DNA from 2 places in the Thioalkalivibrio sp. AKL7 genome. Region 2 is predicted to be linked to the other one. Evidence: riboswitches for the same ligand, from Rfam matches in the RefSeq annotation. Region 2 holds a riboswitch; the other holds the start of a gene.
The links. Region 2 has a riboswitch for cobalamin ahead of G315_RS0109360 (porin). Riboswitches for the same ligand answer to the same signal wherever they lie in the genome.

Region 1 (4,177 bases), on a different contig from region 2:
GCCCCAGGCCGGGTAGGGGTTGCGGGCATGGGAGACGTCGCCCATTAGCCAGTACAGCATGCCCGGGAGCTCCGCAGTGGGGCTGACCGCGAGGATGAAACTGATCATCGCGCCCCAGCCGGCGGCCACCACGACACCGGTCAGCAGCAGGCGGGTCGGGGTCCAGCTGCCCGTGCCGTGGGCCAGGCCGAACACCAGAATGGTGGACAGCAGGGCGCCCACGAAGGCCGCGGCCGAGACCGAGAACATGGACAGCCCCGCGAGCATCGCCAGCAAGGCGCCCACCGAGGCACCGCCAGAGAGCCCCAGCACGTAGGGATCGGCCAGTGGATTGCGTAGCAGAACCTGCATCAGCGCTCCGGCCAGGCCCAGCAACCCGCCGGCGGCGAACGCGGCCAGCGCGCGCGGCAGGCGCAGATCCAGTACCAGGGTGCTGTGCAGTCGCGAGGCCTCGCCGAAGAAGACACTCAGGAGGTCAGGGAACGGAATCTGCACGCTGCCGTAGGCCAGTGCCACCAGGACGGAGAGCACAGACGCGGGCAACAGCACGCCCAGGGCCAGGAGGAACGAACGGGTCAAGCGGTAGCCCTCCGCTCCAGGCGGACGAAGCGGTAGGTTGCCGGAACGGCGGGAGCGCTGCCTTCAGCGCACGTACCACGCTCCTTCATTGGTGTCCCGCGATATCCTTTCCGGGAGACTGCGAGGCGGACCGTCATGGTCATGGGGCGGAACGGCGGGCGCGGGCGCGTTCGAGTTCTTCGCACATCAGGGCCGTGCCTTCCGCGATGCGTCCGGTATGGCGTTGCAGGAGCGAAGGGGGAATGAAGAACAGATTGTCGCGCTGGACCGCGGTCAGGTCCTCCCATTGGCCCCAGGCGACCACCCAGTCGGGACGGTCCTCGCCCATGCCGCCGCCGATGATGACCTCGGGGTCGGCATCCAGTACGGCTTCGCGCCCAATGCGTGGCACCAGGCGGTCGAGATCGCCGAACACGTTCACGCCGCCACACACGGCGATGGCCTCGGCGATCAGGTGGTCGTCATTGACCGTCATCAACGGTTGCTCCCACACCTGATAGAACACGCGAATCGGGTCCCGGTCACCGTACGTGGCGCGGAGCGCGTCCATTCGGCCCAGGAAGTCCTCTGCCGCGGCGTCGCCCTGGTCATGCGTGCCGGCGAGCGTGGCCATGCGCCGCATGCTCGAGGCCACACCCTCGAAGCTGCGTGGTTCCGATACGTACACCGGCAGTCCCAGTTCGCGCAGGCGTTCGACCTGGGAGGCGGAGTTGCCGCTCTTCCACGCGATCACCAGATCGGGGTCCCTTTCCAGTACCCGTTCCAGGTCAATCCGGCTGTAGCCGCCAATCCGCGGGATGGCCTCCGCCTCGGGCGGATAATCGCTGTACTGCGTTGCGCCCACGATGCGGTCCCCCGCACCCACGGCAAACAGCACCTCGGTGATGTGCGGCGCCAGGCTGACGATGCGCTCGGCAGGCTGCTCCAGATGGACCTCGCGGTCATCGTCGTCGGTGACCGTGATTGAGTCCGCCATTGCGATCAGCGGGGTTGAGAACAGGCCCAGGAGGCAAGCGAGAAGTGGAGTTCGGGAAGTCCAAAATTGCATGATTTTACAGTCGCATTGGATTGGTTGTTCAAGCGCCTTCGAGCCGGCTGGGGAGCCGCCACCTGGCGCTGGACTAGCGGGGCATCATAGCAGCAAGCCTGGGGCGCCTCGGAGCGTCAATTGGTCGGCAGTGGGCTTGCCGCGTATGATTGGCGCCTTGCTACCAGGTGCCCGGGCGACTGATCGCGCGGGTTAAACGGGAAGTCGGTGCAGGCGCGAGATCCTCCGCAGCCCCATTCCGACGCTGCCCCCGCAACGGTAAGCGAGTGGGTTCGAGGGGTGCTTCCGCAGGCCGCTCGGACCTCGACAAGTCGAAAGCCACTGGGCCGAACGCGGCCCGGGAAGGCGACTTGCCGCCCCGGGTTGCCGGGGCCTCGCGAGCCCGGAGACCGGCCTGGACGATGTTTCTGCGACCGCGCGGTGGGCGAGGGTCGGTAGGTGCGGGCCCCTGTGGCCACACCCCGATCCCTCTGCATCCGCGTCGTGTCCCCCTGACGGTAAGCCGATGCAGTCCGAGTTGCCCGCCAATGAGAACCCTTCCTGCCCGGGCGCTGATGCCGGGGGTTCGGGGTTTGCCCAAGATGAGCTTGCGGCCGTCTATCGCGTGATCGCGGAACGCCGGGATATGCGCCATTTTCGGCCGGACCCGGTCGATCCAGCGGTGTTGCGGCGGCTGCTCGAGGCGGCGCATCGCGCGCCGAGCGTGGGCTATATGCAGCCCTGGCGCTTCCTGCGCATTACCGACCCAGCGGTGCGCGAGGCGCTCCACGCCCACGCGGCGGAGGAACAGGCGCGCACCGCCGAGGCCTGTGGCGAGCGCGCGGCCGACGTGCATCGCTTGAAGCTGGAGGGCATCCGCGAGGCGGGCGAGTTGCTGGTCGTGGCCCTGACCGATGGCCGCGAGCGCTACGTGCTCGGCCGGAGGACCCTCCCCGAGATGGACCTCTGTTCGGCCGCGTGTGCGATCCAGAACCTGTGGCTGGCCGCCCGCGCCGAGGGCCTGGGCATGGGCTGGGTCTCCCTGTTCGATCCGGACTGGCTGGCCAACCGGCTGGAGATGCCCGAGGGCGGGTACCCCATTGCCGTGCTGTGCCTCGGGCATGTCGAGCGCTTCTATGACCGGCCGATGCTGGAAACGGCGGGCTGGGACACCCGCCGCCCCCTGGAAGACCTGGTGTTCCAGGATCGCTGGGGTGCGCCGTGCGAGCTGGCCTTGCCCACGGTTGTGCGGGAATCCGCCGCGCGTCCGGATGGGCCATCCGGGGGTGGCAACACATGAGTACCTTTCTGATCCTGATCGGAGCCCTGATCCTGGACCGACTGTTTGGCGACCCACGGCGGTTCCATCCGCTCGCCGGATTCGGCCAGCTCGCGGCCTGGGCCGAATCCCGCTGGCATGCGCCGAGTCGTGTACGCGGAGCGCTCCTTCTCGCGGCGCTGGTCCTGCCCTGGGTGGTGCTGGCCGCACTGGGCACCTCGTTGGCCTGGGGCTGGCTTCTGACGCTGGCGATCCTGACGCTGGCGATTGGCTGGCGCAGCCTGGACGAGCATGCGGAGGTGGTGGCCGAGGCCCTGGAAAAGGATGACCTGTCTGGGGCGCGCACCGGCGTCGGCATGCTGGTCAGTCGCGACACGGCGGCCCTGGACGAGCGAGGGGTGAGTGGCGCGACCATCGAGTCGGTGCTGGAAAACGGCAACGACGCACTGTTCGCCACGATCTTCTGGTTCCTGGTGGCTGGCGCGCCGGGCGTGGTGGCCTATCGCCTGGTGAACACGCTGGATGCGATGTGGGGCTATCGCAATGACCGGTTTCGCTCGTTTGGCTGGGCCGCCGCGCGCCTGGACGATGCCATGAACCTGATCCCCGCCCGCCTGACGGCACTGGGCTATGCCCTGGCCGGTCGTGGCCGGGACGCGCTGCAGTGCTGGCGCGAGCAGGCCGCCGGCTGGAAGAGCCCGAATGCGGGGCCGGTGATGGCCGCAGGGGCGGGTGCGCTGGGCGTGGTCCTGGGCGGAGCGGCACCCTATGGCGGGCAGCGCGAGTGGCGACCCCGTCTGGGGATGGGCCGCATGCCGGACGCGGCGGGCATTCGCCAGGCGATTACGCTGCTGGATCGTGCGCTGGCCATCTGGATGGCCTTCATTGTGGCCGGGGTGATTGTCGTTGTCCTGTTCTGAGGCCCAATCGATGCAGACGCCGGAGCCGCAGGCACTGATCCAGGTGCACGGGGGCGGTATCCGCCAGGCGGCCGCGCGCTACCGGATCCCCGAGGCCGACTGGCTGGATCTCTCCACGGGCATCAACCCGCATGGCTACCCCGCGGGCGAGCTGCCGCCAGGGGTCTGGGCGCGCCTGCCGGAACCGGACGACGGCCTGGAGGCCGCAGCCGCCGCCTATTACGGGACCGGGGCGCTGTTGCCGGTGCCCGGTTCCCAGGCCGCGATACAGCTGCTGCCCGCGCTACGGGAAGGCACGGCGCGCGTGGGTATCCTCGAGCCCAGCTACAACGAACACGCCCGGGCCTGGCACGGGGCCGGGCACGACGTCGT
Region 2 (4,177 bases):
AGACCGTGGTCGAGGACCTGCGTCCGCACTACGGCTGCGACTGTCCGGTGGCGATCGTCTTCCGCGCCAGCTGGCCGGACGAGACCGTGGTGCGCGGTTCGCTGGGCAATATCGTGGAACGGGCAGAGGCCCTGACCACGCGGCGTTCGGCGCTGATCCTGGTGGGGCCGGCGCTGGATCCGGGCGATTTCCGCGACAGTGCGCTGTACGACCCGGCGCACGTGCGCCGTTATCGGGGCATGGACGGGGACTAAGCGTCGCGTCTTCGATCTTCCGCAGGCAGGGACGATCCCGGTGAGCGTTGTGGAGCCCCCGGTGTTCGCCTGCAAGCAGGCTCCTACAGGTTCCCGGCGATGTGGGAGCCTGCTTGCAGGCGAAGGTGGTTGCTTCCTGGTCAGGATTACGGAAAGGGGCCGCCCAGGCGGCCCCTTGGTTCCTACCCGGTTCAGCGGCGGCGGTAGTTGTCGTGACAGGCCAGGCAATGGTGGCGCACGCCGTTCAGGGCCTCGGTGGCGCGAAGCTGGAAGTCTTCGTTCCCTAGGTCCTCGGCCGACTCCACCTTGCGCTGTAGTTGTTGGGCGGCCTCGCGGTAGGCGGCCTTGTACTCGGCGAAGTCCGGGTCTTCCCAGGCCGCGGGCAGGGCACCGGGTTCGCCGTGCCGCGCGGGTGTCTCGCGTGCGAACCAGGTTTCGATGTCGTCGGCGCGGCGCGCCAGTTCCTCGGCCAGATCGGGCAGACGTCCGGCGAATGGTGCGCCATAACGCAGGATCTGCTCGATGCTGCGGTAGGTGGCGGATGTGCCCTGCATGCTCTGCTGACGGAATCGCTGGAAGGCCTCGGGGGCGTCTACATCGGCCGGATCGTCCAGGGTCTCGTGATACTTGCCCCAGGGGCCCGGCATTGGGATCGTTACCTCTCCGGCGATCAGGGTTCCTGCGGCAGTCAGTAACAGGACTGTCGCGAAGAAGGTCGTCAGCGAGTGACGGATGATGGATTGTGTCCATTTCATGTCGATTCTCCCTGTGCGAGTCAGAAGCGGAACTGGTGCTGCAGATGCAGCTCCCAGTTCGAGGTGTCGTTGTCGCGGTCCAGCCACATGAGCTGGGTCTTCTGCCGCTGGCCACGGTGGTACCAGTTGAGGCCGGCGCCCCACTCGCGCTGCCAGCGCTCGTCGCTTTCCAGGTCGTCGTCGGCATCGTGACGCAATACCGCGTGGCGGGCAGCGAGCTCAAGCCCCGCCACCGGCAGCGACTGCGCCAGTTCCAGTTCGGCACCCAGGTCGTGGTAGCTCGTGGTCCGGTCGGGGGAAACATTGCGGCGGAAGGCCGCCAGCGAGAGAGACGTGTGGCCGAACTTGACCACCGCGTCGGCGGTGGCGGTGACCCAGTCGGCGCGCTGGTGCTCCACCGTGCCTTCCAGTCCGCGGCTCCAGTCACGCAGGTGATTGCGGCTGGCGGCCTGCACGCCGGCGCCCAGGGCGACCGTGTGTTCCACGGCCTGGCCCACGGTGGTGTTGTCGCGCGGAACCGCCCCTACCGGGGCCCAGGCGCTGCGGGCGCTGAGCAGATGCCCGGAGGTGGATGGGCGCTCGTCGCGCTGGTCGAGGCGCCCCCGGCCGTCAAACACGCCGAGGGCCCAGGCGCGGTCGTCGGCCGCGCCACCCAGGAGGGCGACGCCGGTGTCGCGTCCGGCCGGGACCTCGAACTGGTTGCCGGCGATGCTCAGCTCGGTGAACAGGCGATTGGGCCCGCCGATATCCCGTGGCAGCCCGAAGGGCACGGTGAACTGACCGGCCCGCAGACTCAGCGATTCGCCCAGCGCGTACTGCAGCCAGACGTCGCGCATGGACAGCTCGCCGCTGCTGAAATCCGGCTGCAGACGGAAGCTCAGATCGGGGTGGAACAGGGTCCCGGAGCTGTCCAGCCAGGCGCGGCGGAAGTCGAACTCGCTGCGGGAGCCGTCCGGGTCTCGGTTGTAGCTGTAGCGGCCCTGAACTAGCGGATCCAGGGTGACCTGCAGGCCGTCTTCCGCGTCGCTGAAGTCGAAGCCGGCCTGTGCCGGCGCGAGACTCGTGGCCGTCATCAGACAAAACGTGGCAAGGGCCGGGACGGCATGTCGCCCCGGTCGGACATGGGTGTTTTCCATTGTTGTGGTGCTCCCCTGGACGAGCGACCCCGCACGCCGTGGATGAAACGACGCCGGACGCTGGACAGGGAGCAGGGTAGGGCCGGTCGTTGAGCACACCGGTCCTGGCCCGCTCGGCCGCCCACCGCGGCGTCGGGTGTTCTCCAGGCCGGTCTCCGGACTCGCAGAGTGGATGCGTGATGCATCCAGGGCGGGTCGCCTTCCCGCGGGCATCTCGGGGATGCGCCGCAGTGGCATTGGATCCGCCCTGACTCTGCCTACCGTTGCGGGGGCAGTGCCGGACTTGCGAACGCGTGTTCGCGCACCGGCTTCCCGATTATCCCCGGCCGGTTCTGGCCGGGGCACCTGAAGGCAAGGCGGACCCTACGGCGCCTTCGTTTGAGGGTCAAGGGCGCGTTGAGTCGGGATGGCAGCGGTATCCGTTGATCTGGATCAACGGAATACCCGTTTTTGATCGCGTCCGGTTTCCCGCGTGGGTAGGGTGGGTTTCAGACGATCTGGACCGAGTCTAGATCGGTTCGAGCCGACACCCATTCCCCAAGGGAGACCTGCCATGAAGACACTTTCCGGATTTCGAATGACGGCGCTCGCGGCGTGCGCGGCCGTCGCCATGGGGGCCTCGGCCCCGGTGCTGGCGGATACCGACTATTCCGAGTACCGCGACGTGTTCGAGCCGTTGCCGGCGCTGCCGCCGATCCCGGCGGACAACTCGATGACGAAGGAGAAGATCGAACTGGGCAAGATGCTGTTCTTCGAGCCGCGCATCTCCAGCTCCGGCGTGATCTCCTGCGCGACCTGCCACAACCCGGCGCTGGGCTGGGCGGACCGTATCCCGCGCGCGGTGGGGCATGATGGCCAGGTCGGCGAGCGCAACACCCCGACGGTATTGAACTCCGGCTTTTTCACGGCCCAGTTCTGGGATGGCCGCGAGGACGACCTGGAAGGCCAGGCGCTGGGTCCGATCCAGGCCGCGATCGAGATGGCGATGCCATTGGAGGACGCAATCGAGCGTCTGGAAGAGTTCAACGAGTACCAGGAGAAGTTCCAGGCCGCCTATCCGGACTATGACGGTGACAACGTGATCAATGCCGATCACGTGGCCCATGCGCTGGCCACCTTCCAGCGCACGCTGAATACCCCGAACTCGCCGCTGGACCGCTGGCTGGTTGGGGACGAGGGCGCGATGAGTGAGCAGCAGATGCGCGGCATGAAGCTGTTCGCGGATAACGGGTGCGTCGCCTGCCACCGTGGCCCGGCACTGACCGACAGCCACTTCCATCGCATCCAGGTGCCGGGCTCGGAAGACGAGGGCCGTTACCTGGTGACCGGGGAGGAGAGTGATCGCTTTGCCTTCAAGACCCCGACCCTGCGCAACGTGGCGCTGACCTACCCCTATATGAACAACGGCGAGACCGCCACGCTGGACGAGGCGATCCGCATCATGGGGCAGGAGATGCTGGGCATGGAGTTCAGCGACGATGAAGTCGCGGACCTGGAGGCCTTCATGCACGCGCTGACCGGTGACATGCCGCAGTTCGAGATCCCGTCACTGCCGTAAGCGACCGGTTGCCACTGGCGATGACAAGCCCCCTCCGGGTCCGGAGGGGGCTTTTTTGTGTCGCCTATTCGACGGTGATGGTGATCTTGTCGGAGGTCACTGGCGGGTCGAAGCTGAGGTGGCGGTAGTCCATGAAGAGCAATTGCAGGGTGTGGGTGCCTGGTTCCAGTTCGATTTCGCCTTCCGTCTGACCGCCTCCGAAGTGGCGCTTGTGGTCGGAGAAGGGGAGCGAGGCATCCAGGTCGACCTCGTCCAGCGGCTGGTTCACCAACAGGTGGTGATGCCCGGTGTTGTCGGCCTCGACGCCGGCCGGGGCCACGCCCATGCCGCGCAGGCCCATCTGGATCCGCACGGGACTCTCGACGGTGTCGCCATCCTGCGGGCTGATGAAATATACCTTGGCTTCATCGGCGGCCGAAACGCGCTCCATGCTGGTGGCGCTGCCAGCGGCCAGGGCGAATCCCCCGGTGACCA

Region 1: linked by a shared signal. The riboswitch ahead of bluB (5,6-dimethylbenzimidazole synthase) and the one ahead of G315_RS0109360 (porin) in region 2 are both predicted to bind cobalamin.

What each region holds. Positions count from the first base shown of each region.
Region 1 is NZ_KB906947.1:421,571-425,747, reverse strand. It holds gene G315_RS0101865 (iron ABC transporter permease) at 1-579, opposite strand, end outside; gene G315_RS0101860 (cobalamin-binding protein) at 719-1,555, opposite strand; cobalamin riboswitch at 1,776-2,040, shown strand; gene bluB (5,6-dimethylbenzimidazole synthase) at 2,133-2,906, shown strand; gene cbiB (adenosylcobinamide-phosphate synthase CbiB) at 2,903-3,805, shown strand; gene cobD (threonine-phosphate decarboxylase CobD) at 3,816-4,177, shown strand, end outside.
Region 2 is NZ_KB906951.1:78,350-82,526, forward strand. It holds gene cobM (precorrin-4 C(11)-methyltransferase) at 1-254, shown strand, start outside; gene G315_RS0109355 (cytochrome c) at 446-1,009, opposite strand; gene G315_RS0109360 (porin) at 1,030-2,145, opposite strand; cobalamin riboswitch at 2,274-2,509, opposite strand; gene G315_RS0109365 (cytochrome-c peroxidase) at 2,723-3,703, shown strand; gene G315_RS0109370 (DUF4399 domain-containing protein) at 3,768-4,177, opposite strand, start outside.